Regions from separate parts of the Photorhabdus kleinii genome, predicted to be linked through region 2. Evidence: predicted binding sites of a transcription regulator. Region 2 holds the regulator's gene; each other region holds the start of a gene.
What was found. Region 2 encodes CRP, which controls carbon source genes, mostly activating them, when cyclic AMP is high. Its sites were predicted from a motif close to ATGTGANNNNNNTCACAT; they were not measured.
Positions count from the first base shown of each region.

Region 1: the regulator CRP is predicted to act here: its motif matches at 8,593-8,610, upstream of LG003_RS08295 (NupC/NupG family nucleoside CNT transporter).
Region 3: the regulator CRP is predicted to act here: its motif matches at 5,356-5,373, upstream of LG003_RS02140 (PhzF family phenazine biosynthesis protein).

Region 1 covers NZ_JAJAFY010000011.1:32,153-42,688, reverse strand. The annotation lists gene LG003_RS08325 (cystathionine beta-synthase) at 1-1,000, shown strand, start outside; gene LG003_RS08320 (trans-sulfuration enzyme family protein) at 1,018-2,172, shown strand; gene deoD (purine-nucleoside phosphorylase) at 2,264-2,980, opposite strand; gene deoB (phosphopentomutase) at 3,057-4,280, opposite strand; gene deoA (thymidine phosphorylase) at 4,477-5,799, opposite strand; gene deoC (deoxyribose-phosphate aldolase) at 5,873-6,652, opposite strand; gene LG003_RS08295 (NupC/NupG family nucleoside CNT transporter) at 7,157-8,422, opposite strand; gene LG003_RS08290 (phosphohydrolase) at 9,062-9,757, shown strand; gene LG003_RS08285 (TatD family hydrolase) at 9,863-10,536, opposite strand, start outside.
Region 2 covers NZ_JAJAFY010000066.1:1,064-11,599, forward strand. The annotation lists gene LG003_RS20895 (hydrolase) at 1-806, shown strand, start outside; gene LG003_RS20900 (YheU family protein) at 803-1,021, shown strand; gene LG003_RS20905 (phosphoribulokinase) at 1,040-1,909, shown strand; gene LG003_RS20910 (OsmC family protein) at 2,035-2,442, opposite strand; gene crp (cAMP-activated global transcriptional regulator CRP) at 2,762-3,394, shown strand; gene argD (bifunctional acetylornithine/succinyldiaminopimelate transaminase) at 3,444-4,655, opposite strand; gene LG003_RS20925 (aminodeoxychorismate synthase component II) at 4,779-5,354, opposite strand; gene LG003_RS20930 (YcgJ family protein) at 5,598-5,948, shown strand; gene ppiA (peptidylprolyl isomerase A) at 6,047-6,616, opposite strand; gene yihA (ribosome biogenesis GTP-binding protein YihA/YsxC) at 6,923-7,555, shown strand; gene LG003_RS23645 (hypothetical protein) at 7,634-7,681, opposite strand; gene LG003_RS20945 (hypothetical protein) at 8,022-8,819, shown strand; gene polA (DNA polymerase I) at 8,981-10,536, opposite strand, start outside.
Region 3 covers NZ_JAJAFY010000002.1:74,743-83,872, forward strand. The annotation lists gene xylA (xylose isomerase) at 1-1,033, opposite strand, end outside; gene LG003_RS02125 (XylR family transcriptional regulator) at 1,228-2,412, shown strand; gene LG003_RS02130 (6-phospho-beta-glucosidase) at 2,452-3,894, opposite strand; gene LG003_RS02135 (glycoside hydrolase family 30 protein) at 3,936-5,249, opposite strand; gene LG003_RS02140 (PhzF family phenazine biosynthesis protein) at 5,596-6,474, shown strand; gene LG003_RS02145 (helix-turn-helix domain-containing protein) at 6,541-6,858, opposite strand; gene LG003_RS02150 (LysR family transcriptional regulator) at 6,975-7,883, shown strand; gene nemA (alkene reductase) at 7,941-9,053, opposite strand.

The sequences.
Region 1 (10,536 bases), on a different contig from region 2:
TCCAGAGTATTATCAAGACTATGCCCTACGTCTGGCGCAGGAGATTCCCGGTGCTTATTATATCGATCAGTTCAATAATCCCGCTAATTCAGCAGCACACACTACCTCTACCGGACCGGAAATCTGGCAACAAATGGACCACAATGTCGATGCAGTGGTGCTCGGTGTCGGGTCAGGCGGTACGCTTGGCGGCTTGAGCCACTATTTTGCTCAAGTTTCGCCGGAAACGGAGTTTGTTCTGGCAGATCCAAATGGTTCTATTCTGGTGGACTATATTGAACACGGCAAATATGGCGAAGCCGGAAGCTGGCAGGTAGAAGGCATCGGCGAAGATTTTATCCCTCCTCTGGGCGATTTTAGTCGAGTGCACCACGCATACCGTGTCAGTGATGCAGAGGCTTTTTCCAGTGCCCGTGATCTGTTGCTAAAGGAAGGTGTTCTGGCGGGCTCTTCCAGCGGAACTTTGCTCGCCGCTGCACTGCGCTATTGCCGTGCGCAAACCACTCCCAAACGTGTGGTTACGCTAGCATGTGACAGTGGAAACAAGTATCTGTCAAAAATGTTTAACGATTATTGGATGCTGGAACAGGGATTCAAATCGCGTGTGCAACAGCACGATCTCAGCGATTATATTACTTACCGCTATCAGGATGGCGCTACGGTTTTTATATCGCCAGAAGATACGTTGAAAACCGCGCATACCAGAATGCGTTTGTATGAGATTTCTCAATTACCGGTGCTGAAAGGAGAACAAGTCGTTGGCATTATCGACGAGTGGGATTTGATGCACACCGTGCAGGCTGATCCACATAATTTCAGCCTGCCCGTTAGCCACGCCATGACTCATCAGGTGAAAACGCTGGATAAAAACGCTTCTCTGCAACAATTGATGGCAACTTTCGACGCCGGACATGTGGCGCTGATCGTCGATAATGGCCGCTTTCTTGGGCTGGTAACTCGCACAGATGTGCTGAACGCATGGCGTCAGCAACTTAATTGATTTTTAGGAATAACTCTATGACCAAGTTTGATACTAAAACTGTTCACGCTGGCTACACTCCGGATCACACTGGCGCGGTAATGCCGGCAATTTATGCAACATCAACTTACGCCCAATCAGCCCCCGGCCAGCACTCTGGTTATGAATATTCCCGCAGTGGCAATCCGACACGTGATGCTCTGGAAAGCGCGATAGCCGAACTGGAAAACGGTAGCCGAGGCTACGCTTTTAGTTCGGGGCTGGCTGCCAGTTCTACGGTGCTAGAACTTTTGGATAAGGATAGCCATTTGGTGGCAGTCGATGATCTGTACGGTGGCACCTATCGGCTACTCGAAAAAGTACGTAGCCGCACTGCCGGTTTACGTGTCACTTATGTGGAAGCCAATGACATTGCCGGCCTTGAAGCCGCTATTCGTCCCGACACAAAAATGATTTGGGTGGAAACCCCCACCAATCCCTTGCTGAAACTGGCCGATCTGACGGCTATCGCACAAATAGCGCAACGCCACAGTATTATTAGTGTGGCAGATAACACTTTCGCCTCACCGTATCTCCAGCGCCCACTTGATCTGGGATTTGATGTCGTCGTGCACTCCGCTACTAAATATTTAAACGGCCACTCTGATGTGATCGCCGGGCTGGCAGTGGTCGGAAAAAATGCAGAACTAGCAGAAAAACTGGGTTTTCTGCAAAACTCTATAGGTGGTGTACTCGATCCATTTAGTAGTTTCCTGGTGCTGCGCGGAATGCGGACACTTGCCCTGCGTATGCAACGCCACATTGACAGTGCATCAAAGATCGCACATTGGCTGGAGCAACAGCCTCAGATCAAAACCGTCTTCTATCCCGGCCTCGCTTCCCATCCACAGCATGAACTAGCAAAACGTCAAATGAAGGGCTTTGGCGGTATGATTTCTGTTCACTTAAAAGGTGATGATGATTATGCCCGCCGGTTAATTCAAGAGCTAAAACTATTTACACTGGCAGAAAGTCTGGGCGGGGTGGAGAGTCTGATCAGCCAACCATTTAGTATGACTCACGCGTCTATCCCATTAGAAAAACGCCTTGCTTCTGGGATCACACCACAGTTGGTACGTATTTCTGTGGGTATAGAGGATACCGAAGATCTCATCGCTGATTTAGCTCAGGCGTTGGAAAAAGCCGCGCAATAAAAGAGCTATGCCAGCCAATTTTTTCAACTGGCTGGCATTTAAATAAAAAGCGGCTCTTTTTATGCAATCAAAAGTAAATGTAGAACCAGAATTATTTATCACCCAACAGAACGGATTCCAATGCGATTTCAATCATTTCATTGAAAGTCGTCTGGCGTTCCTCGGCAGTCAGTTTTTCATGAGTACGAATGTGGTCAGAGACAGTACAGATAGTCAGCGCTTTTGCGCCATATTCAGCCGCAACACCGTAAAAACCCGCAGCTTCCATTTCTACGCCCAGAATGCCATATTGCTCCATTACATCGAACAGTTGTGGATCGGGTGTATAGAACAGCTCAACCGAGAAGATGTTACCTACACGTACATTGATGTTTTTTGCTTTAGCAGCATCAACAGCGTTACGGACCAGATCGAAATCAGCAATCGCCGCAAAATCGTGATCTTTAAAACGTATACGGTTAACCTTGGAATCAGTACATGCCCCCATGCCAATAATTACGTCACGCAATTGAACATCTTGACGTACTGAACCACAGGAACCTACACGGATAAGGACTTTAGCGCCAAAATCAGTGATCAGCTCTTTCGCATAGATAGAGCAGGATGGGATACCCATACCATGCCCCATCACAGAAATCGGGCGGCCTTTATAAGTACCGGTAAACCCCAACATACCGCGTACATCGTTTACCTGCCGCACATTTTCCAGAAAAGTTTCAGCAATATATTTCGCACGTAATGGATCGCCAGGCATCAGAACAACGTCTGCAAAATCACCTATCTCAGCATTAATATGAGGCGTGGCCATAATTAAATTCCTTATTTTTTTATTTAATGGTTATTTTAGTCATACATGGCTGCCCAAAAGCAGCCAGTAAGTAGGTTCAGAGCATTGATTTGCCATATTCCATTGGCGACAGTTCAAAATATTCAGCGACTGTCTGTCCAATATCAGCAAAAGTTTCACGATGCCCCAATGAACCAGGTTGTACTTTTGGTCCATAAATCAGCACCGGAATGTGCTCACGAGTGTGGTCAGTACCAGACCACGTTGGATCACAACCGTGGTCGGCGGTCAGGATTAAAATGTCATCATCTTTCACCCGTTTCAGCATTTCAGGCAGACGACGGTCAAACAGTTCCAATGCCGCCGCATAACCCGGAACATCACGACGATGACCATAAGAAGAGTCGAAATCGACAAAGTTAGTGAATACGATGGTGTTGTCACCCGCTTTTTCCATTTCCACCAGCGTTGCATCAAACAATGCATCAATGCCGGTCGCTTTTACTTTTTGCGTAATGCCGACGTTTGCATAGATATCGGCAATTTTACCGATAGAAATGACTTCGCCATTTTTCTCATCGACTAATTTTTTCAGCATGGTAGGAGCAGGCGGCTTTACAGCTAAGTCATGACGATTACCGGTACGCTGGAAATTACCCGCCTTGTCTCCAACAAATGGGCGCGCAATAACCCGGCCAATGTTGTAACCGCCATCAGTCAACTCTTCACGGGCGATTTCACACAGTTCATACAGGCGATCTAAACCGAAAGTCTCTTCGTGGCAAGCGATCTGGAATACCGAGTCAGCAGAGGTATAGAAAATCGGTTTACCCGTTTTCATATGTTCTTCACCCAACTTATCCAGAATAACCGTACCAGAAGAGTGGCAGTTACCGAGATAACCTGGCAGATTTGCGCGTTCTACCAGTTTATCCAACAATGCCTGCGGAAAGCTGTTCTCTTCATCTTTGAAGTAACCCCAGTCAAACAGCACCGGGACACCGGCAATTTCCCAGTGACCTGACGGTGTATCTTTACCGGAAGAGAGTTCACTGGCGTAAGCGTAAGCACCCATAATGTCCGCGTCTTTATCCAAACCGACAGGGAAAGTTCCACAGGACTCCTCAGTCGCTTTCCCCAAACCTAAACGGCTTAAGTTCGGCAAATACAGAGGCCCTTTGCGACCGACATCAGCATCACCACGGGCACATGCTTCAGCAATGTGCCCCAAGGTGTTAGATCCTTTATCACCAAATTTTTCGGCATCTTCACTGGCGCCAATGCCAAAAGAATCCAATACCATGATGAATGTTCGTTTCATAAATTTTCTCCTGCGTCAAATCACACTATACCCGTTATCTTTCAAGCTGCCTCTTTGTTGGCTGCACTCGCTCACCCCGGTTACATAGTTTGCTATGCTCCCGGGGATTCACTCCCTTGCCGTCGCGATGCATCTTGAAATCCATAGGGTATAACAATGCGAAAATGCCACCATTATCTAATAATAAGTATGGTTATTATTCGCCAAGTTGGCGATAAACCATCGGTGCGGCTGGTTTGGCTTCTGTACCCAGAACGATAGCTTTACGTACTGCCTTTGCCACTTCCTGCCATTCATTCTCATTGTTGGCATGAATAATAGCTAAGGGTGTACCTACATTAACTTCTGAGCCCAGAGCAACGATATTGCTCAGCCCCACACTATAATCAATGCGATCTGTTGCCTTACGGCGCCCTCCCCCAAGGGAAACTACAGACATCCCTATAGCACGGGTATCCATATGCGTAATAAATCCATGCTGTTCAGCCAATATGGGTTTGCTGAAAACAGCCGTTGGCAAGTAACTGTCATAACGCTCAACAAAATCCGTCGGACCTTGTTGTGCAGCGACCATGCGACCAAAAATTTCGGCTGCTTTACCGTTATCTAAGACAGACTGGAGTCTATTGCGTGCATCTTCACGGTCTGTTGCCAAATGGCCGGATACCAGCATTTCAACACACAGTGCCATTGTAACTTCGAGTAAACGTGGATTGCGCTTTTCCCCCGTCAGAAAGCGAACAGCTTCACGAACTTCAAGCGCATTACCCGCACTGGATGCCAGAACCTGATTCATATCCGTCAACAACGCGGTAGTTTTACAACCCACGCCATTAGCCACGCTAACAATCGATTCCGCCAGTTGCTGCGACGCTTCATACGTTGACATAAACGCACCAGAACCCACTTTGACATCCATTACCAGTGCGTCCAAACCCTCAGCCAGTTTTTTGCCAAGGATAGAGGCGGTAATCAAGGGAATAGAATCCACCGTCGCGGTAATATCGCGAGTTGCATAGAAGCGTTTGTCTGCCGGCGCCAGCGAATGGGTCTGACCGATAATCGCCACACCAACATCCTGAATAATGTCACGAAAACGCCGCTCATCAGGAAAAATATCAAACCCTGGAATCGCTTCCAACTTGTCCAGCGTCCCGCCGGTATGACCTAAACCACGGCCGGAAATCATCGGCACATAGCCGCCACAGGCCGCCACCATCGGACCAAGCATTAGCGAAGTCACATCACCAACCCCACCGGTTGAATGCTTATCCACAATCGGGCCGTTCAAATTCAGGCTTTGCCAATTCAACACTGTCCCGGAGTCACGCATAGCCAATGTCAGGGCGACACGTTCTTCCATTACCATGTCCTGGAAGTGGATAGCCATCGCCAGCGCAGCAATTTGTCCCTCGGAAACGGTATTGTCACGTACGCCATTAACGAAGAAGCGGATCTCTTCTTCATTCAGTAGATGCCCATCACGCTTTTTACGGATAATTTCCTGTGTCAGAAGCAAAGCATTCTCCTAATCATGATTAAAATCGGCAAAGATTCAGCGGCTACGCACTGATTGATACGGTACTCGATTATCAATAATTGCTGCTTTGCTCTTGATTCTGATGCCCCAGAGTGCTTAGCAAACTGCCTAACAAACTGGAAGCTCCAAAACGAAAATGACGGGCATCAGCCCATTTGTCACCCATGATATGATCAGCTAATGCCAGATATTGTGCAGCCTCTTCAGCGGTACGCACGCCACCAGCCGGTTTGAAACCAACCGTTTCACCCACACCCATCTCATGAATCACCTTCATCATGATTTCAGCACTTGCCAGTGTGGCATTAACCGGCACTTTACCTGTAGACGTTTTGATAAAATCAGCACCTGCGTTGATTGAAATTTCAGATGCCTTACGAATCAGAGATGCCTCTTTCAGTTCACCGGTTTCAATAATAACTTTTAGTAGCACATCCGCTACTGCACAGGCGGCTTTACACGCTTTTACCATGTCAAAACCGACTTGTTCATTACCGGCCATCAATGCACGGTATGGGAAAACCACATCGACCTCATCAGCGCCATAAGCGATAGCAGCACGGGTTTCAGCTAAAGCGATATCAATATCGTCATTGCCGTGTGGGAAGTTTGTCACTGTTGCAATACGGATTTCAGGCGTGCCCTGTTCACGTAACACTTTACGCGCCAGAGGAATAAAACGAGGGTAGATACAGATAGCCGCAGTATTACCTGCCGAGCTTTTCGCCTGATGACAAAGTGCCGTCACTTTTTCATCTGTATCATTATCATTGAGTGTCGTTAAATCCATCAAACTCAGCGCACGTTGCGCTGCTGCGGTTAAATCGGTCATAAAACTCTCCAACGTTATTATCGCGGCTAGCTTCTGCTAGAGCCACACATGCTGTTAAACGATTGTTTGTTGGCGAGCGGACTTGATCCTTAAAGATGCCGCGATGATATGCCTACAGCGACAATTGAATTCCTTTTCACCGCACTATGCTCTCTTCGGCTTATGGTCCTTAATGCGAGCCACGCCTTGATCCTTGAAATTTGGCATATCTTATATTTGAACATTTCAACGTTCAAAAAATTGTGCCAAAAATCACACTAATTACATGTAATTTGCAAGATAATAATTTCAAATGTGATTTTTATCACATAAAACTATATTTATCATGGGATTTACCGGCAAATCCAACTTGCTTATCATCAAATAATACACGACAAAAAATATAACTCACGTCTAGTAAACAAGAAGTATGGAAGACGCTGCTTTTTCACCACGAATTAAAGATAAACCGGCAGGAAAATAGATTGCAGGCGGGATTATCCCACCTGCCTAATTTCAACAACGTTACAGAGCCAGGAAGAAGCCTGCGATAGTTGCACTCATTAAGTTGGATAGTGTGCCCGCGATAATGGCTTTCATCCCCAAACGAGCAACATCTCCGCGGCGGTTCGGTGCCATACCGCCCAGACCACCTAGCAGGATAGCAACGGAAGAAAGGTTAGCGAAACCACACAATGCGAAGGAGATAATTGCTTTAGTATGATCTGACAGAACCTGCAAGCCAGCAGCCGTAACTACATCATCCGGTTTCAAATAAGCGCCGAAGTTCATAAAGGCAACAAATTCGTTCACAACTATTTTTTGACCGATGAAAGAACCTGCTACCGTTGCTTCATTCCACGGAATACCAATCAGGTAAGCAATTGGCGCGAAGACCCAACCCAACACCAGTTCAAGAGAAAGTTGTGGATAATTAAACCAACCACCGATTCCACCGAGAATACCATTTAACAATGCAATAAGGGCAACAAACGCCAATAACATTGCACCGACGTTCAACGCTAATTGCATACCAGAAGCGGCACCAGAGGCGGCTGCATCAATGATGTTAGCAGGACGTTCCTCTTCAGCGACCAGTGACATTGCATCAACAGTGTCATGTGGCTTTTCAGTTTCAGGCACCATCAATTTCGCGAACAACAGGCCACCTGGCGCCGCCATAAAGGAAGCCGCAATCAGATATTCCAAAGGTACGCCCATTGATGCATAACCGGCCAATACCGAACCCGCAACGGATGCCAGACCACCACACATTACCGCAAACAGTTCAGATTGAGTCATGGTAGCAATATAAGGGCGAACAACCAGTGGCGCCTCAGTTTGGCCTACGAAAATATTCGCTGTCGCAGACAAAGATTCCGTACGTGAAGTTCCGAGAATTTTTTGCAGGCCACCACCCAATACTTTGATAACTAGCTGCATAACACCAATGTAGTACAACACAGCAATCAATGAAGAGAAGAAAACAATAATAGGCAGTACACGCAGGGCGAAAACAAATCCCCCGCCGCCAAACAGTTCAAACATTTTGGGGGAAACTAATCCACCAAAAATAAAATCCATTCCTTGCTGACCGTACTGGATAACACTAGAAACTCCCTCAGACATACCCATTAATATTTTCTTACCTGCGGGAACATAAAGTACGAAAGCACCGATAGCGATCTGAATCAAAAAGGCACCAAGGACAGTACGAAGTTTAATAGCACGATAATTACTGGAAAAGAGTACTGCGATCAAGATCAGCACTACCATCCCGACCAGGCTCATAAAGAGTTGCATTGGAAGAATCCCTGTTCACTTAATAATAAATTAAATATGTCAGTTGAACGTAAATCGCTCACTGACGCTGAGTCGGCGCTGATTATACTCAGTCATCGGAATGAACAAGCTATTGACATCACAAATATCTACTGAAAAAAGCAATAAAAAAATGATAAATGTGATGTAAATCACACAAATTACAAAAATAATCTGCAACAGATAATCTAATATCGGAATGGCAAAATAATCAACAATTAAGAAATAATTATCAGGTAAATGCAATTAAAGTGTGGTGCTTATGATCCGCAGGCAACAACTCTGTCATATATATTTACATCTATAGATAAGCAGAGAAGCAATGTTTCAAAAATAAATCTAAGAAAATAAGCCTATGTCTAAATTACGAGTAATTCCTCTATGGAGATAACAATTTACTCCTGAGTAACAATCAAACAATTGTGCAAAAACAATTAACTCCATAGTATCCAACCTGTAACGGTTAATAAATTTCCGTTAACGTCCTAAATACTAATATTTAGTTATTTTTCTACTGCATTTCAACTATACAAAATGGACAAGAATTATTATTATTAAAGTCAAGACAGGGAACAGAAGACCTATTATACCTTTAAGTAAATGAAAATAATGAAAACGAATATTCTAGAAGAACGTTTGAGAGAATTTTTAAAACATCGACTCGCAAACTCTAATGATAACGCTCATGATATTGGTCATCTGATCCGTGTTGCAAATAACGCGAAAAGAATCATGGAGAAAGAAGGAGGTGATCCTTTAGTTATCATTGCCTCAAGTTACTTACATGACATCGTGTCATTACCAAAGAATCATCCAGAAAAAAAACAGTCCTCAAAACTTGCAGCACAGGAAGCTGTAAAAATTCTATCTATTGAATTTCCAGAGTTCCCAAAAGAACTTTATGATGCGGTAAAACACGCAATTATAACCCACAGCTATAGCGCAGCCTTACCCCCAGAAACAATAGAAGCTAAAATACTCCAAGACGCAGACCGATTGGATGCATTAGGAGCCATTGGACTCGCCAGAGTATTTTATATAGCAGGTATGCTCGGTCAGGGACTTTTTCAGCATGATGATCCCTTTGCACTTAATCGCCCCTTGGATGACAAATCTTATGCAATCGATCACTTTCAGACAAAGTTATTTAAACTGCCCGAAAAAATGAATACCACAGAGGGTAAGAAGATCGCACAATTGAATGCCCAATATTTGGTGGACTTTTTGAGCAAACTATCGAGCGAAATTAAAGGTGATTTAATTGATACGGATGAATTTATAAAGGATTTTTTCAACGAAAATTAATTGCAAATATTATACCCTTGGAGCTTTGCATCTTAATCCATCATCGATTTATCCAGTTTCAGTTAACTGCATCTTTGCCAATAGTAGTTAAAATCACTTTGTAAATCATATAGCTAATCCAAATAACTCAATACTGTTATGATAAAGTTGGTTAGCAATCTCATCTGGAGCTTCGCGACGAAGCTCACATAACGAAGCAAACACTCCGGCAATTTTTTCCGGCCGGTTAGGTTCTCCCTGAAAACCGAAAAGTGGCATATCCGGAGCATCGGTTTCCAGCACCAGAGACGTTAACGGGAGTTCAGCCATTACGCGACGTGTTTTCTGCGCTCTTTCATAAGTAATGGTTCCCCCTACCCCAAGGTAATATCCCAAACTGATAAAAGCCTCCGCCTGCGATAAGCTACCCGCAAATCCGTGTACTACACCGGTACGGGGAAGGTTGATTCTTCTTAGGATCGCTGCCAGTTGATCATGGCTTTTTCGGGAATGAAGGATAACCGGTAATTCATACTGTTTTGCTAACCGCAATTGAGCGCATAATAGCGCTTTCTGTTTTTCAAATTGGGGTTCAGTCATATAGAGATCGAGCCCAATCTCCCCAACCGCCACCAACTTTTCGTGTTTCTGTTTTAGAAATTGTTCCAGATCCGCAAGATGCGCTTCCTGATGTTGATCGATATAAAGAGGATGCAAACCCAATGCAGCATAAATCTCAGGATAAGAACAAGCCAATTCAGATACCTGTTGCAAATTTGCACTACTAATAGCGGGGACAA
Region 2 (10,536 bases):
AGCCACGACTGATCCTGTTTCATGGTCTGGAAGGCAGTTTTCACAGCCCTTATGCCCACGGTTTACTTCATGTCTGCCAGAAAAAAGGCTGGCTTGGTGTTGTCATGCATTTCCGCGGATGCAGTGGCGAACCAAACCGCCAAAAACGCCTCTATCATTCTGGCGAAACAAGCGATGCCCGTTATTTTCTAAGCTGGTTAAAACAGACCTACGGTGATGCCCCCACATCAGCCGTAGGTTATTCAGTCGGCGGTAATATGCTGGCCTGCTATCTGGCAGAAGAAAAAACAGATGCTCAGATCAATGCTGCCGTTATTGTTTCTGCTCCTCTGATGCTGGCAGCCTGTTCCCTGCGGATAGAAAAAGGATTTTCTCAGGTTTATGAACGCTATTTACTTAATAGCCTGAAACGTAATGCCACCCGTAAATTGTTACGCTACCCCGGTTCACTCCCCATTAATCTGTCTCAGGTAAAAAGATTGAAACATATTCGAGAATTTGATGAAATTGTAACCGCAAAAATCCACGGCTTTAAAAATGCAGCGGACTACTACCGCCAGTGCAGTGCTCTGCCGCGTCTGCCTGATATTACTGTGCCACTGCTGATTATTCATGCTAAAGACGATCCTTTTATGGCGCCGGAAGTTGTCCCTGATCTCAAAATGTTACCCAAAAATATTGAATATCAAATGACAGAATATGGTGGACATGTCGGCTTTGTCAGTGGTTCGTTGAAGAAACCACAAATGTGGCTGGAACAACGCATCCCAAATTGGCTGTCATCTTATCTGGAGCAACCACAATGATTATTCCGTGGCAACAACTGGAACCAGAAACTCTGCTAAATTTGATAGAGAGTTTTATCTTGCGGGAAGGCACTGATTATGGAGAAGATGAAAAATCGCTGGAGCAGAAGGTCGCTGACATTCGCCGTCAGTTGAAACGGGGAGATGTTATGCTGGTGTGGTCTGAACTGCATGAGAGCATCAATATTGTGCCAAAAGAAATGTTCCATTCTTAACATTATGGAGTTTACTGAATGTCTGTCAAACATCCGATTATTGCAATTACCGGCTCCAGCGGTGCCGGAACAACAACAACCAGTTTAGCTTTCCGTAAGATTTTCCAGCAACTTAACATCAGTGCCGCGCAGATAGAAGGAGATAGTTTCCACCGTTACACCCGCCCTGAAATGGATGCCGCAATCCGTAAAGCCAAAGAGCAAGGCAGGCATATCAGTTATTTTGGGCCAGAAGCCAATGATTTTGGCATGCTGGAAAAAACCATGATCGATTATGGTGAAATCGGTGAAGGCCGCTGTCGGAAATATCTTCATACCTATGACGATGCCGTCCCTTACAACCAGCTCCCCGGTACCTTTACGCCGTGGGAATCCTTACCCAAGCAGACTGATGTGCTGTTTTATGAAGGTCTGCACGGTGGCGTTGTCACACCACAACATAATGTTGCCAGTCATGTTGATCTGCTCGTGGGCGTCGTGCCGATTGTCAACCTTGAATGGATACAGAAACTTGTCCGCGATACCGGAGAACGAGGACACTCGCAGGAAGCTGTGATGGATTCCGTCGTGCGTTCTATGGATGATTATATTAACTACATTACGCCACAATTCTCGCGAACACATATCAACTTCCAACGTGTCCCTACCGTTGATACATCCAATCCATTCTCAGCCAAAGCCATTCCATCACTGGATGAAAGTTTTATTGTCATCCGCTTCCGTGATCTGACTCAAATTGATTTCCCATACTTGTTAGCAATGTTACAAGGCTCATTCGTTTCAAGCATTAATACCATCGTGGTCCCCGGTGGAAAAATGGGATTAGCAATGGAATTAATTATGACGCCATTGGTACAGCGATTACTGGAAGGGGAAAAGATTTGTTAATCAGCGCCTGAGGTCAATTTAACAAATCCAGTACTTAAAATTTGCATCTTATATTATTCAGTTAAAAAAACAGGTAACTGAGATAATTAGTTACCTGTTGTTATTTTTTAATCAAAAATAATTTCTCAATCTATCTCTTTAATTTCAAAACTGTGGGTAATTTCAACTGATTTCCCCAACATCAACGAAACAGAGCAATATTTTTCCGCGGAAAGCATGACTGCACGTTCAACCGCTTTATCTATTAAATCCTTACCCGTAACAATAAAATGCAGATTAATATGAGTAAACAAGCGTGGCACCTCTTCACGACGGCGGGAAGTTAATTTTACTTCACAATCTCTGATGTCATACCTGCCTTTCTGCAAAATAGAAACTACATCAACCGTACTGCAACCACCGGCTGCTATTAATACCATTTCCATTGGACTCGGTGCCTTATCGCCGGCATTACCATCCATCATGATCTGATGACCGGAAGATGACTCCCCCAAAAGAGACAATCCTTCAACCCATTTTACCCGCGCTTGCATAAATACCTCTTAAGTCGTTCTTTGCATCCAAGCCTACTCTTTCAGTATTAAGCTAGCAATCTAATGAGCGGTTTATTATGCTGAAACAATACAAGACAAGACAGAAGCCTTTTCCTGTGTTAAAAACAGAAGTGGGCCAGGTATATATAGGTTAAGATCAATACCCTAGGGTTCAAATTTCAGATAACCTATATAAAACCCTTACCTGTCGGTTTTTCAACAAACTAATGTTAAGCTAGTGTCTTTATAAGCCAGCCTGACGAGAAACTTTTAGATTCTCGTGTTATTTAGGCAGCGATAACAACAGAGGATGAAACGAATGGTTCTCGGCAAGCCACAAACAGACCCCACTCTTGAATGGTTTTTGTCACACTGCCATATTCATAAATATCCATCTAAAAGTACGCTTATTCATCAAGGCGAAAAAGCAGAGACGCTTTACTACATCGTAAAAGGCTCTGTTGCGGTTTTGATTAAAGATGAAGAAGGCAAAGAGATGATCCTCTCCTATTTAAATCAGGGGGATTTCATTGGTGAACTTGGATTATTTGAAGAGGGGCAAGAGCGTACAGCCTGGGTACGGGCCAAAAGCGCCTGTGAAGTAGCTGAAATCTCCTATAAAAAATTCCGTCAACTGATTCAGGTAAACCCGGATATTTTGATGCGTTTATCTGCCCAAATGGCAAACCGTTTGCAAACAACTTCTGAGAAAGTCGGTAATCTGGCTTTCCTGGATGTTACCGGCCGGATTGCCCAAACTTTATTGAATCTGGCGAAACAACCAGATGCAATGACCCACCCGGACGGAATGCAAATCAAAATCACGCGTCAGGAAATTGGCCAGATTGTTGGCTGTTCCCGCGAAACGGTTGGTCGCATTCTGAAAATGCTAGAAGATCAAAACTTGATCTCCGCACACGGTAAAACTATTGTTGTTTACGGTACACGTTAACGCCTGATTAATCAGCGCATAATCCTGCGCTGATTTCTCTTATATTTAATTACACCAACTGGTTAATTGCCTGCTCTAACCGCTCCATTCCTTGAGCAATCTCTTCTTCACTAATAATCAACGAAGGCGTGAAACGCAATACATCACCACCCGCACTCAACAACATTAAGCCATTTTCAGCCGCCAGTTGCAGAATATCTTTGGCTTTTCCTTGATATGGTGCTTTGAGTTCTGCACCAATCAGCAAACCCTTTCCTCGGATTTCACCAAATATCGAATGTTTCTGATTGATATCATTCAGAAAATTCATCATCAAATTATGGCGTTTCTCAACTCCCTCCAGAACTGTTGGTGTATTAATAATATCAAAAGCAGCATTTGCAACTGCACAAGCCAACGGATTACCGCCGTAAGTTGTACCGTGAGTTCCCGGCGTCATCGCTGAAGCAATATTCTCTGTCGTCAGCATAGCGCTAATAGGGAAGCCATTTCCCAATGCTTTTGCTGTGGTAATGATGTCCGGCGTAACATCATAATACATATAAGAAAATAGCTTACCGGTACGTCCCATCCCACTTTGCACTTCATCAAACACCAACAGCACCTGATGCTTATCGCAAAGCTCACGCAACCCACGAATAAATGCCGGTGCTGCCGGCGTGACTCCCCCTTCTCCCTGTACAGGCTCCAATACAACAGCACAAGTATGGTCATCTATGACAGCCTTCACTGCATCTAAGTCATTAAAAGGCACATGAATAATATCCGCGGGTTTTGGCCCAAAACCATCAGCATATTTTGGCTGACCACCCACGGAGACAGTAAATAAGGTGCGACCATGAAAACCCTGATGAAATGCGATAATTTTGGTTTTATAGGGACTGTGACGCGTAATGGCATAGTGGCGAGCCAGTTTAAATGCCGCTTCATTCGCTTCTGCTCCTGAGTTGGCAAAAAATACCCGCTCAGCAAAAGTCGCATCAATCAGTTTCTGCGCCAAAATCAAAGCCGGTTCATTGGTAAAAATGTTACTGATATGCCAAAGTTTCTCCCCCTGCTGCTTCAAAACATCCACTAACGCAGGATGACAATGGCCCAAAGCTACAACAGCAATCCCTCCCGCAAAATCAATATACTCTTTCCCTTGCTGATCCCATACACGACTACCTTGCCCTGTCACCGGAATAAACTGCGCTGGTGAATAAATTGGCAACATAACTTGATCGTATGCGTTTCTATCTACTGCGGTATGCTCCTTCATTTTCCCACCCGTTTTCTATATACACGCCATTCAAAAGTGAAATTATAATCACTGAATATGCATAAAAAATCAAAGATGGGCAAATGAAAAAGATGGATAAATGAAGAAATTATCGGTATCTGGTTAATATCTCAGAAAGTTGCTCAGCAACTGGTGACCTTGCTCACTGAGAATACTTTCAGGGTGGAACTGCACCCCTTCCAGCGGTAGAGTGCGATGACGAATGCCCATAATTTCATCGACATTGCCGTTATGCTGGCTCCATGCGGTGACTTCAAATGAGGCTGGTAATGTCTCTGCGGCAATCACCAATGAATGGTAACGAGTCGCGGTTAATGGCCGGTTAAGCCCTTTGAACACACCTTGCTGATTATGGTGAATAGCAGAAGTTTTTCCATGCATCACTTCCCTGGCTTTTACCACGCTGGCACCAAACGCCTGCCCAATTGCCTGATGTCCAAGACAAACACCAAGAATCGGCAACTTATCCGAAAAATGAGAAATCGCAGCCAGAGAAATTCCTGCTTCATTTGGGGTACAAGAGCCAGGGGAAATCACCAGATGAGTAGGCATCAATCTCTCAATATCTTCAAGTTGCAGTTCATCATTACGCTTAACTAAAACATCTGTACCCAATTCACAAAAATATTGATATAAGTTATATGTAAAAGAATCATAGTTATCTATTATTAGTAACATAGGAGTCTATCCTACTCATTTTTATCGCTGTATTTGTTGCCCTGCCACTCCTGCAATTTGTTTATCCTGCACAACTGGCTCCAGATAAAACGGCCTCGCGACAACGGGGCGGCTATCATAGCACATCAATATTTGTAGCATAGTACAACAAAATCAATGGCTGTTTTTTCCTTAATCAACTTACTCTCATACCCTACAAAACATATGCTCTATTTTGATATTCAATAAGTAAAGGTAATTGTTATGAAGACAAAACTGATTATAGCATCTCTTTTTTTACTGTCCTTCTCCACGCTGGCTGTTACTAAAACTGCTAACATTTTCTTCCCGGAAAAAGGGGTGGTTTGTGATAAAAAAGGAAAATATTGCTCTGATCAAAAAGGGCTATCGCTAAAATTAACCGAAAGGTATTTAGGGAAAAGAGCGGCAAAACACCTGAAAAAAGAGTTTGGTGATGGAAAAGATATCGACTTTTCATCTTACACTTTAAGTAACGGCATACATTGTGAGAGTAAAGAGAAGAAATGTTACAAAGACAGATATTATCCACGAACCGAAGTAAATAAAGAATTTACCCAAAAGATGTATGAATGACAGTGAAACTGGCCTGCATTTAATGCAGGCCAGTTTGTTAATCTGATGAGAGTTAACCGGAAGACCAGAAACTGCCACAGCCAAAGTAATAGAAAAAATTAAAGAATAATCTCCGCAGACAGAATAGCAACAGGTTTAACCGGTACATTCTGATATGGACCAACATTTTCCGTTTTGACTTGAGAAATTTTATCCACAACATCCATACCTTTTACGACTTTACCAAATACTGCATAGCCAAAGTCACGCTGACCGTGATCAAGGAAAGCATTATCCGCTACATTAATAAAAAATTGGCTGGTGGCGCTGTCTTTATCAGCTGTACGTGCCATAGAGATAGTTCCGCGTAAATTACGCAGTCCATTATCTGCCTCATTTTTAATAGCAGCTTTAGTCGCTTTTTGCTGCAAATCTTTGGTAAAACCACCACCCTGCACCATAAATCCAGGGATTACCCGATGGAAGATTGTATTGTTGTAATAACCCTCATTGACGTATTCAATAAAGTTTTTCGTTGTAATTGGAGCTTTCTGATTATTTAATTCCAGTTCAATATTACCCTCCGTTGTTGTCAGCTTCACGTGGATTTCTCCCACCGCCAAAGCCAGAGGCGCCATTGCGCTCAGAGAGCATGCAGTTACAAGTGCTACTAAAATACGTTTAAACATTCTGGGTTCCTATATTATTAAGGTCAACAACACAAACTGAATTAATTCTAATAATCTCTTCAACATCGTGCTTAATATTTACCTACATTTACGCTATCAATCGACTGGTGCTTTGAAGAAAAATGTATCCTTTCAATAACAGGTTAGATTTTATTTCATAAACCGAGCGTCATCAGTAACAAAATAGCAAGCTTAGTTCAACCCATCAGAAATATGTCATTATTTTTAATCCTGTCAACCAACAGTGGCTATCGGTATAATCTTCTTTGCCATATATTCGGCGCATTTCTCAGGGAGATAATCATTTTGACCATCAAAAACCACAACTATCATATGACCCGTTTTATCACGAGCGCACCTGATATTCGCCATCTGCCTCAAGATATGGGCATTGAAGTCGCGTTTGCCGGTCGCTCAAATGCAGGTAAATCTAGCGCTCTGAATGCTCTGACGAAACAGAAAAGCCTCGCCCGTACCAGTAAAACGCCTGGCCGAACTCAACTCATCAATTTATTCGAAGTAGAAGAAGGTATTAGCCTGGTTGACTTACCGGGTTATGGCTATGCCGAAGTACCAGAAGAGATGAAACGCAAATGGCAAAAAGCATTGGGTGAATATCTACAAAAACGTGAATGCCTGATCGGGCTGGTCGTACTGATGGATATCCGTCACCCATTGAAAGATCTTGATCAGCAGATGATCCAATGGGCAGTCGCAATGCAAGTACCGGTTATGGTGTTATTGACTAAAGCCGACAAACTGGCATCTGGCGCCCGTAAAAGTCAACTGAATAAGGTTCGTGACACCTTACTCGCGCTGAATGGGGATATTCAAGTGGAATATTTCTCAGCCCCGAAAAAAATCGGTATCGATAAACTACAACAAAAACTGGATATATGGTTCAGCCAGAAAGCCGTTCAAGTTGAAAACCATAGTTAATACAGTCTTTTTCATTCCCACCAATTAAATTCAGATGAAAAAAATGCCCCAGTCAAAATTGACTGGGGCAGCTAATATTCAGCTAAATCCGATTACGTGAAGTAAAAGGTCTGAAAGATAGAACATCTTACCTCTGTACCCTACGCCAATAACTCTACCCTATTTTATTTATTAGAAAAAGCCTTTTTGTAATTTATTTTCAGAAATTATCTCGATTCAGCCAAGAATTTTGCTCATTTTGACAACATTAAATGTAGTTTAATTACATATTTATGCGATCTGGATCTAATATGCATTACATGGACAACAAATCGGTACAAGTGAATACAAAAAATTTATTTAACTAATAATATTACTTAGTAAGAGTAAAATAACTGTTACACGCCCTCTCAATAGGCATGGTTTTTCGTATAAACGCCTTATGAATAAGAATAAATCCGATACGACCTTAACCAGGAGAATAATAATGAACCAGCATGATAATGCTTCATTAGGTATAAGTAACAATAGTAACTCTCTATTAGAATGGGAAGAAAATGTCTATTGCAGCAATAATATAGCCCTCGCATCCACCATCGGAGCAACCGCTATGTTATTACAGAATGGCAGTGTAATTACCTGGGGACTTCCACATCTTGGCGGTCAAATTCCACCTGACATTACTGTATTACAAGATATCGTTAGCCTGAGTCAAACAGGTACTGCATTCGCAGCCATACGGGCAAACCGCAGCGTCGTTGCCTGGGGAAATGCAAGTACCAGCGGCACGATTCCACCAGCCATTGCACAACTACAGGATATTATTAGCTTGACTGCTTCGGGCGGCGCATTCACGGCTCTGCGGGCAAACCACAGTGTTGTCGCCTGGGGAGACACACCAATCCCACCAGAAATTGCTGCATTAAACGATATCATTGACCTCACTTCAACAGGCTCAGCTTTCACTGCCCTACGAACAAATCGTAGCGCGGTCACTTGGGGAGTAATAGCGAGTATTGAACGAGTTGAATATGACGCAGCTAAGGTACAGAATGTCATCAGCTTAAGTTCATCAAGTGATGCCTTTGCAGCCCTACGAGCAGACCGTAGCATCGTCGCCTGGGGAGATATATACAATGGAGGAAAAATTCCACCTGAAATTGCTAACTTAAAAGACGTTATCAGCCTGACGTCAACATCCCGTAGTTTTTCAGCCTTGCGAGCAAACGGTAAGAGAGTAGGCTGGGGAGGAGGAGATTTTGTAGCGCATGGTGAATATGACTAATGGATCATTGCACATGGCTTATAGTCACTTAACATGTTAGGTCGTCAAAAAGAGGAAAGGCTTAACATACTGCGTTGGCATCAGGAAGAACCCATGTCCCAACGCAGTTACTGATGTTTTTAACTGTATTAACTCAGCCCATCGCTTATTAAGCTGGCATATCAGTGTGCCTGATCCCAATTGTCACCGATACCTACATCCACTTTCAACGGGACATCAAACACCATACTCTTCTCCATTAATTCACGAATTTTCTGTTCTGCATATTCAAGTTGTGATTCATGGACTTCAAATACCAGCTCATCGTGAACCTGCATAATCATACGAACTTTCGGTTCTTCACTGACAATCCAATCATCCACCGCAATCATTGCTTTTTTGATGATATCCGCCGCGGTTCCCTGCATTGGCGCATTAATAGCTTCACGTTCTGCTGCCTTACGGCGCATGGCATTGCGAGATTTGATATCTGACAGATAAAGACGACGGCCATCCAGCGTTTCAACGTAACCCTGTTCTTCCGCTTGTTTACGAGTACGCTCCATATACGCCAATACCCCCGGATAGCGCTCAAAATAGAGATCCATATAGCGTTGAGCTTCACCGCGAGGAATACCTAACTGACGGGAAAGACCAAATGCACTCATACCATAGATCAAACCAAAGTTAATCGCCTTAGCACTACGGCGCTGCTCACTGGTTACCTGTTCCAGTGGCAAACCAAAGACTTCCGCCGCCGTTGCCCGGTGAATGTCTTGCCCCTCAGCAAAAGCTTTCAACAACCCTTGATCTTGAGATAAATGGGCCATAATCCGCAACTCAATCTGAGAATAGTCAGCGGCCATAATCCGGTAACTTTCAGGTGCCACAAATGCCTGACGAATGCGGCGGCCCTCTTCATTACGGACAGGAATATTTTGCAAATTAGGATCACGTGAAGAGAGACGCCCGGTTGCCGTTACCGCTTGGTGATAAGAAGTATGCACCCGTTTGGTCAGCGGATGGACCATCTGTGGTAATTTATCGGTGTAAGTGGATTTCAATTTTGCCAGCCCACGATGCTCTAAGATCACTTTCGGCAATGCATGGGTATCTGCCAACTCTTCCAATACTTCTTCATTAGTGGATGGCGCACCATTTGGCGTTTTCTTTACCACCGGCAATTGCAATTTTTCAAACAATATCGTCTGTAACTGTTTTGGCGAAGCCAGATTGAAAACCTCACCTGCCAATTCGTGTGCTTCTTTTTCCAACTCATCCAGACGGGCGGTGATCTCTTTTGAATGCTCAGCCAAAATATTTGCATCAATTAGCACACCTGTACGTTCCATACGGGAAAGCACCATGACCAGTGGCATTTCTGTATTCAGAAATACCTTTTCTAGCGTCGGCGCTTTCTCCAATTGCGGCCACATAACCTGATGCAGCAATAAAGTGACATCTGCATCTTCTGCGGCGTACATTGCGGCCTGCTCTACCGGGACCTGATTAAAAGTGAGTTGATTTTTACCTTTACCAGCAATCTCTTCAAAAGTCGTGGTCTTATGATTCAGATGACGCTCAGCCAAACTATCCATATCATGCCGACCCATACCTGCAACGCTATTTAGTACGTAAGATTCCAGCATGGTATCGTAAGCAATGCCTTGCAGTTCAATGCCGTAACGCGCCAATACGCCACGATCAAACTTAATATTCTGACCAATTTTCAGCAGGT
Region 3 (9,130 bases), on a different contig from region 2:
GACGGCGAACTTTTGCATCGAAATTTAAACCACCTGTCGTAAAACCACCGGCTTTTAAGATTTCATACATTACCAGAGAATTCTCCTCGACACTATTCGGAAATTGATCGGTATCCCAGCCAAGTTGAGCATCCCCGCGATTGGCATCAATAGAACCAAATATTCCCAATGCAATCGCTGTGGCGACTTCATGCTGAAAGGAGTGTCCAGCTAATGTGGCGTGGTTAGCTTCAATATTCACCTTAATTTCATTTTCTAAGCCAAACTGTTTTAGGAAACCATAAACGGTAGCCACATCATAATCATATTGGTGTTTAGTCGGCTCCTGAGGTTTAGGTTCAACTAATAATGTTCCCTGAAAACCAATTTTATATTTGTAATCCACAACCATTTGCATAAAACGGCCGATTTGTTCTCTTTCTTGACGTAAATCTGTATTGAGCAAACTTTCATAACCTTCACGTCCGCCCCACAGTACATAATTTTCACCACCCAGTTTTTTAGTCATTTGCATAACTTGACAGACTTGTGCTGATGCATAAGCGAAAATATTAAGATCTGGATTAGTTGCCGCACCGGCAGCATAACGAGGATGTGTAAAACAGTTTGCCGTTCCCCATAACAATTTAACGCCAGTCTCTGCTTGTTTATCTGCAAGAATATCGGACATGACGTCCAAATTATAAATATATTCTTTTAAACAACAACCTTCAGGGGCAACATCAATATCATGGAAACAATAAAAAGGAATATTGAGCTTGTAGAAAAATTCAAAAGCGACATCAGCTTTAAGCTTAGCCAGTTCTAAAGCGTCACCTCCTGTTTGCCAAAAACGCTCAAATGCCCCAGAACCAAACATATCCGTACCATTCCAACAGAAACTGTGCCAATAGCAGACGGCAAAACGCAGATGATCTTTCATCTTTTTGCCTAAAATAATCTCTTCTGGGTTGTAATGACGAAAAGCTAATGGATTATTACTTTGCCTACCTTCGTAACTAATTCTATTTATTCCCTCAAAATACGGCTGCATATCTGCCTCTATCTAATAGGTATATGTGTGTATAAAATTTTGTTCATCAATGTCGCTATTTTCAATTGCGTTATTTTATTTCTTCATTAAGATTATTGTTAATTGTGTGATTTATCTCATAATTTATCATTAATTTAACCCTGAAAATAGAAAAATAATTATGATTAAGATTGTATAAATCAATAAGGAAATAAATGATGAATAGACGATACCATATAACACTATTATTTAACGCCAATAAAGCTTATGATCGTCAAGTGATAGAAGGGATAGGTGAATATTTACAGGCATTTCAATGTAATTGGGATATCTTCATTGAAGAAGATTTCACCACGAAATTAAATAGTTTGAAAACTTTGCAGAGTGATGGAATTATTGCTGATTTTGATGATATAGAAATCCAGCGTACTTTCAGTCAGTTAGACATTCCTGTTATTGGTGTCGGCGGCTCTTATCACCAAGAAAATCACTATCCTGCGGCTCATTATATTGCGACAAATAACTTCGCTTTAATAGAAAGTGCATTTAATCATTTAAAAGATAAAGGTATTAAACGTTTTGCATTTTATGGTTTACCTCAGACAAGTGGTAAACGATGGGCAATAGAGCGTGAATACGCTTTCCGACAATTAGTCGAAAAAGAAAAATATCAAGGTGTGGTGTATCAAGGAATGGAGACGACACCAGAAAATTGGTTTTACGCACAAAATAGATTAAAAAATTGGATTCAAACTTTACCCCCAAATACAGGCGTTATCGCAGTAACGGATGCCAGAGCTAGACATATTTTAGCCGCATGTGAACATTTAAATATTCCTATTCCTGATAAACTCTGTGTTATAGGCATAGATAATGAAGAAATAGCCCGTTTTCTTTCACGTACTGAGCTCTCTTCCGTTGTGCAAGGTACACAACAAATGGGTTACCAAGCAGCAAAATTGCTTCATCAGCTTTTTAAAGGTTACATTCCTAAAAAATATCATCGCCAATTAATTCCACCTTTAAAGGTTATTGCAAGGCAATCGACAGATTTTCGGGCATTAAATGATCCCGCAGTTATTCAAGCAATGCATTATATTCGTCATAACGCGTGTAAAGGGATAAGAGTTGAACAAGTTATTGATGCTATTGGTATGTCTCGTTCTAATCTTGAAAACCGTTTTAAAAGTGAATTTGGTCAAACAATTCATACTATCATTCATAATGAGAAATTAGGTAAAGTAAAAAATCTTTTAATCCACACCTCTATTTCAATCAGTGAAATTGTTACCGTTTGCGGCTACTCTTCTTTACATTATTTTTACTCCATGTTCAAACGAAATTATAATATGACACCTAAAGAGTATCGAGATAAATATAAAATTACCAAAAAGAATTAAATAAGCCATCCTCAAAAAATAGGATAGCTTTTAATTTAATTAGATATCTTCGCCGTTCATTGCTATGACTTTTTTATACCAATAAAAACTCTTTTTCTTATAACGTACAAAATCCCCATTTCCATTATCATCAACATTGACATAAATAAATCCATATCGTTTACGATATTCACCGGTCGAAAAAGAGACACAATCGATACATCCCCATGCAGTATAACCGAGGATATCAACACCATCGAATAAAATAGATTTTTTAATTTCAGATAGGTGTGATGCTAAATATTCAATACGATAATCATCATTGATAACACTATCTTGAGGTAATTTATCAACGGAACCCAACCCATTTTCAACGATAAAAATAGGTTTCTGATAACGTTCATATAATTCAGATAAACTGTATCGAATACCTATAGGATCAATTTGCCACTCCCATTCAGAGGATTTTAAATAGGGATTGAGTTTTCCTTTTTCAAAGAAGGATAGGGATTGGCTATTTTTTTCTAACATCTCTGTAGATGAAGCGACGATATTACTCATATAATAGCTTATCGCTAAATAATCAGCGCAACCTCCCCGTAACCAATTTAAATCGCCATCTTCAATATGAAGTTCTATCTTTTTTCTTTCCCATTCTTTAATAAGATAAGATGGATAATATCCACGAAGTTGAACATCACTAAAAAGATATTTCTGACGCATAGCTTGTTGTGCATATAAAACATCTTCTGGCTTACAGCTCGCTGGATATAATGGCGACATATGGATCATGCAGCCAATTTTAAAATTAGGATTTATTTCATGGCCTAATTTGACAACTTTTGCACTAGCAACAAATTGATGATGAATAGTCTGATACATAACCTGTTCTGGATTGTCGTAATCCTGATAAATCACACCTGAATTACAATAACCAAATAGTGGATATTGCCAATTTATTTGGTTATTAATTTCATTAAATGTAATCCAATATTTGACTTTATTTTTATATCTTTCCATAACCACCAGGCTAAAATTCATGAAAAAGTCTATTAATTTTCGGTTATACCAACCACCATATTCCTTAACCAAATAATAAGGCATTTCAAAGTGAGATAAGGTAATAATGGGTTCAATATTATATTTCAATAATTCATCAATAAGGCCATCGTAAAACTTTAAGCCGGCTTCGTTAGGTTGTAATTCATCACCATGAGGAAAAATTCTTGACCAAGCAATTGATGTCCTAAAACATTTGAATCCCATTTCTGCAAATAGTGCAATATCATCTTTATAATGGGAATAAAATTTCACACCTTGATGATTAGGATAGATTTTATTTTCCTCAATACCATTAGTTATGACACGATCAACACCGTGCTCTCCTTTTGTCATAACATCAGCAATGCTCATTCCTTTACCATCCTGATTCCAATGACCTTCAACTTGGTTAGCGGCAACCGCGCCGCCCCATAAAAAACCGGTAGGGAATTTATTCTTCATAGGTAACTCCTGATTATTATCTTCATCAAAAATCTATTTTCTTAATTAAATATAATAGAATTAATTGAGTTATTCTCCAAATAAACAGACCAAATATCATTATTATAACTAATATTTATTTTTTTCTTTTCTTTATAAGAGTTATTTATATTCACCACTAGGGAACCCGATTTGTTCTCGAAAGCAACGGCATTTCCTGACATATTACCTTCTAACTCAACATGTTGCGCATCAGGTAAAATTAAACCCGAAAAATGGCGCATGACATAATACTCTGGATTATATATCACTTTATTTATTCCTTTTGGAATACTTATCATACTATTCTGTTTCCAACCCCAACTACTTTCTTCCCCTGAATGTAGCACCATATTCCAGTAAAAATAACCATTAGCACCATTAGTTAAATAATGTCTGAAAAGTGTAAATACATAATGAGCATATTCCCAACTATTATGACCATCACCACATTCATTTTCAGTTTGATAATATCTTAATTCCGGGTAGCTTTGTACCGTTCTTTGGATAGCATTTTTTCCTTGCCATTGATAACCAACGCCTTTTATATATTTATAGGCGTCTATGTCACGCAATACACAATTTGCATAATCATCATAATCCTGTCCAATTTCTTTAGAGAACTCAGGGGCATTAATAGTACCTAGCCAAATCTCAGTTTTTACATTATTTTGTTCGAATTTCGGTCCGAGATGGTTTTTTATAAAATCTCTTAATTGCTCACCGTTCCATACACAAGAAGGGAACTTTTGATCCGCAGCAACCTCATTCTGAATATGAATTTGATCAATTGAAATGCCTTCTTTCTGATACTCTTCAACAAATTTTACAAAATATAAAGCATATGCATCCTGACTTTGAGCATCACTCTTTAATCTACCAAAATTATAAACTTGATGGGTTTTAAGCCATACCGGAGGGCTCCACGGTGAAGCAGATATTTTTAAATTTGGTTGCCTTTCTAAAGCCTCTTTTATATAGGGAACAAGTAAACGTTTATCTCTTTTAATGGAGAAATTATCCATACTATAATCATCTTCAATATCGTTTAAACTATACCAAGAAACTGCATAATCACTGGCACCAATAGGCATCCTGGCTAATGTTAATTTACACTCTCCATCCGGTGAAAATAATTTATCTAGCACTACTTTTCTATTTTCTTTATCCAGACTTAATAAAGCTTTCATCCCAAGCTCATTGAAACAACCACCAAAGCCATCTAGTTTTCGACCTCGTTTATTAGTAATAACTAAATTGGCTTTTTCATCTGTTTTTATGATCGATAATCCTTCTTTCCATTGTTCTTTATCATTTGTATAGATAAGTCTAATCATGATTTATTATTTCCCATAAAAGTATCAATTCATTACAATAAATTAAACACAATTATTTTAACATTAGTATTATGTTATTTCACAAAGGGTTTAATTTAATTGTTTTATTTGAGTTTCATCACATATACTCTACCGAAATTATTTTTTTATTATAAACCACCCTGTTAATAATATATACCCTATGGATTTCAAGATGCATCGCGACGGCAAGGGGGGTATAGATGCTTAAATTAAAGGGTAGGATATAAACTACTTTTGAGAAAATAAGAGTAACGTTATGATAGTCTTGATATATTTTCACTGATATATTGCTAAACCACCTTCAACATCATAAAAAGGAAATTTTATGTCTCTCGTACCATTTAAGCAGGTTGATGTATTCACTCACCGGCCTTTTAAAGGAAATCCCGTTGCCGTTGTCATGGATGCCAAGGGACTCACACCAATACAGATGCAGGCCATTGCTAACTGGACCAATCTTTCCGAGACTACTTTTGTTCTTCCCGTAGAAAACCCTCTAGCAGATTACCGTGTACGGATTTTCACTCCCGGCAGTGAACTTCCTTTTGCCGGTCATCCTACGATCGGTACCGCACATGCTCTGCTTGAAGCCGGTTTAATTCAGGCGAGAGAAGGGCGTATTGTGCAGGAATGTGGGGCGGGGCTGATTACATTGAACATTACTGAAATGGAAAGTGGTCATAAATCAATCACCTTCGAACTGCCGGAACCCGCCATCACATTGCTTAGTGCCGAACAGATAGATCGCCTCGAAAGTATTCTGGGTTGCCCGTTAGATCGCGCGTTAACACCGGCACTTATTGATGTCGGAGCTCGCTGGATTGTCGCTCATACTACGGGAGCAGAAGCCGTGCTAGCAGCAGAACCTGATTATGCCAAATTGTGCGAGCATGACACGCAAATGAACATCACCGGGGTTTGTCTGTATGGTGCCTACCGTGAGGGGACAGAAACTGATATTGAAGTACGATCTTTCGCCCCATCATGCGGTGTCAATGAAGACCCTGTTTGCGGTAGTGGAAATGGTAGTGTTGCCGCATTTATGCGCCACCACAAGGTAGCAATGATTGACGATAAAATCGTTCATTCATCACAAGGCAAAAAACTTGGCCGTCAGGGAAGCATATGGCTCAGCCATTCTGACGGTAAGATTTTTGTCGGCGGTGGTGCTGTGACTTGTATCAATGGCACCATTACGATATAAATTCCGAAAGAGCACTTGCAACGTCGGAAAACATCTGTTTTCCGACAGGGTACGGGGAATGAATCATTAGTAGATCCCTAATTCTTGAGCCTGATTAGCTAGTTCCCTCATAGCCTCCATACTTTCAGCGTTACGCTGCTTTTTATATTCCATCAGATCAGCAAAACGAATACGCCGGTGTCGACCTGTTTTATGGAAAGGAAGACAACCATCTTCCAGAAGTTTAACCATATGAGGTCGCGATACATTCAATATGTTTGCAGCTTCTTGAGTTGTTTCAAGTTTTGTTGAAAGGAACGCAGCAAATTCACGCAACCCCTTTTCGGCTATTTCACTTTCGTGTTTAGCTGGAAGATTTACATCAGAGAAAGTAGAAGTAATCATGTTTAGCACCTGTTAGTCATTTCACTTTAAAAAACTAAACGAAAAACACAACAAACGAAATAAACGCAACGTGACTGTTTTAAGCAGCCTATCCTCAGAATATTTTAGGAGCATAAATGGAATTAAATCGAATCGGTGATATTGCAGCCTTCGTTGCTGCGGTACGGGCCGGAAGTTATACGCAAGCTGCGGGTTCTATGGGACTTACCCGCTCCGCTATTGGTAAGAGCATTGTGCGCCTGGAGACCCGCTTAGGCGTAAGATTGCTAAACCGAACAACGCGGCGGCTTAGCCTGACAGATGAAGGACGCATTATGTTCGAACGCTGTCGTCAAATTCTTGAAGACCTCGAAGAGGTAGATAACACGATGGCGATGCGCAGGGTAAACCCGACCGGGACGCTGAAATTAACCGCACCGATCTCCTTAGGGAAGCGCCATATTCTTTCCTTGCTAGAAACTTTCCTGAAACGCTGGCCTGAACTACAGGCGGATATTGCCTTTACTGATCGTTATATTGACTTGATCGAGGAAGGATTCGATATTGCCATCCGCATTGGTGAACCGAAAGATGATTCTCGTATCCTTACACGTACCATCGCTACTCAGCGGATGATTACCTGTGCGTCACCGGATTATTTGGCCCGGCGAGGTGTACCTCAAACGCCACAAGCGCTGCATGAGCATGACACCATTTTCTTCCAGAGTGCGGATAGACGCCGCACCTGGCGTTTTGGGACTGCGGAAGAAACCTACGTTTTCGACGGGCCGGGACGTCTAAACATAGATAGCGCGGAAACCATGCTCGAATCAGCGCTGGCAGGGTTCGGTATCATTCATCTACCTAGCTATGTTGTTGGTCGGGATCTTAGTAACGGTAAGCTTATCCCCGTATTGGAAAATTATCATGTTGAACCTGAACCTATCCGAATCATTTATCCAAGTAAAAAGCATCTTTCCCCTCGCATTCGAGGATTTATTGACCTATTGGTAGAGAGCTGGGAAGACGGAGTGCCTTGGGAGTAGCAGGTGAAAGCGCTTTAATGGCAGTGATTATCACCGCCATTAAAGCGCACTGTATGATTACGCGCTTAACTGCTCTAAGGTAGGATAATCGATGTACCCTTCCGGGCCATTAGCATAGAAGAATTCTGGACGCGGCTCATTCAGGGGCGCATCAATTCTCAGGCGCTCAACTAAGTCAGGATTAGCGATAAAGTTTCGTCCGAATGCCACAGCATCAATTAATCCTTTTTCAATCAGTCTCTCCGCTTTCTCGGCAGTATAGGCGCCTGCCGCAACAATCACACCAGGATAAACCTCGCGAATAGTTTGACGAAATGCTTCACTGAAAGGTTCTCCTCCAGTCCAATCAAGCTCGGAAATGTGTAGATAAGCCAGATTACGTTTTGCTAACTCGCGGATCAGGTAAAGTGCTGCTTTCTCCTTATCTTCATAATGACTTAGACCATCATATGGCCCTAACGGATAGATACGGATGCCAATCCGATCAGAACTCCAACTTTCAATAGCAGCATCCACCACTTCCAAAGCGAATCGCGCACGGTTCTCAATACTGCCACCATATTCATCATCACGCTGATTAGCAGAAGGAGATAAGAACTGATGAATAAGGTAACCATGTGCAGCATGGATTTCCATCATGTCAAAGTTAGCTTCTTGTGCATTGATGGCTGCCTGACGGAAGTCATTGACAATCTGATGAATTTCATCTCTCTCCAGAGCACGTGGCTTAGAGGTGTTGATTCGAATCACATTGCCTTTAGCGTCTCGCACCGAAGTCCGCGCGTTAGCCGATATCGCAGAAGGTGCCACAGGGGCTAGTTGCTCCGGCTGGAGAGAAGAGTGAGACATTCGCCCCGTATGCCATAGTTGCACGTTGCTAAGACCGCCAGCCTGATGAATTCCTTCATTAATTTTTTTCCAGGCACTTATCTGTTCAGGAGTATGCAGCCCCGGTGCGCCTGAATAACCTTTTGCCTGAAATGAAACCTGCGTCGCCTCAGTGATGATCAACCCAGCACTGGCACGTTGACGATAATATTCAGCCATCATTGGCGTGGGAATATCGCCGGGTTCAGTATTTCGTAAGCGAGTGAGCGGCGCCATAAAAATACGATTGGGCGTAGTAATAGCACCTACTTTTAATGGATTAAACAGATGGGGAAACTTCATAAATCCTCCTTTATATGAGACTGCGAAATATCCAGACAAGAAAACGTAATTGCATTATTTTTTGGTGAGAAGAAGGG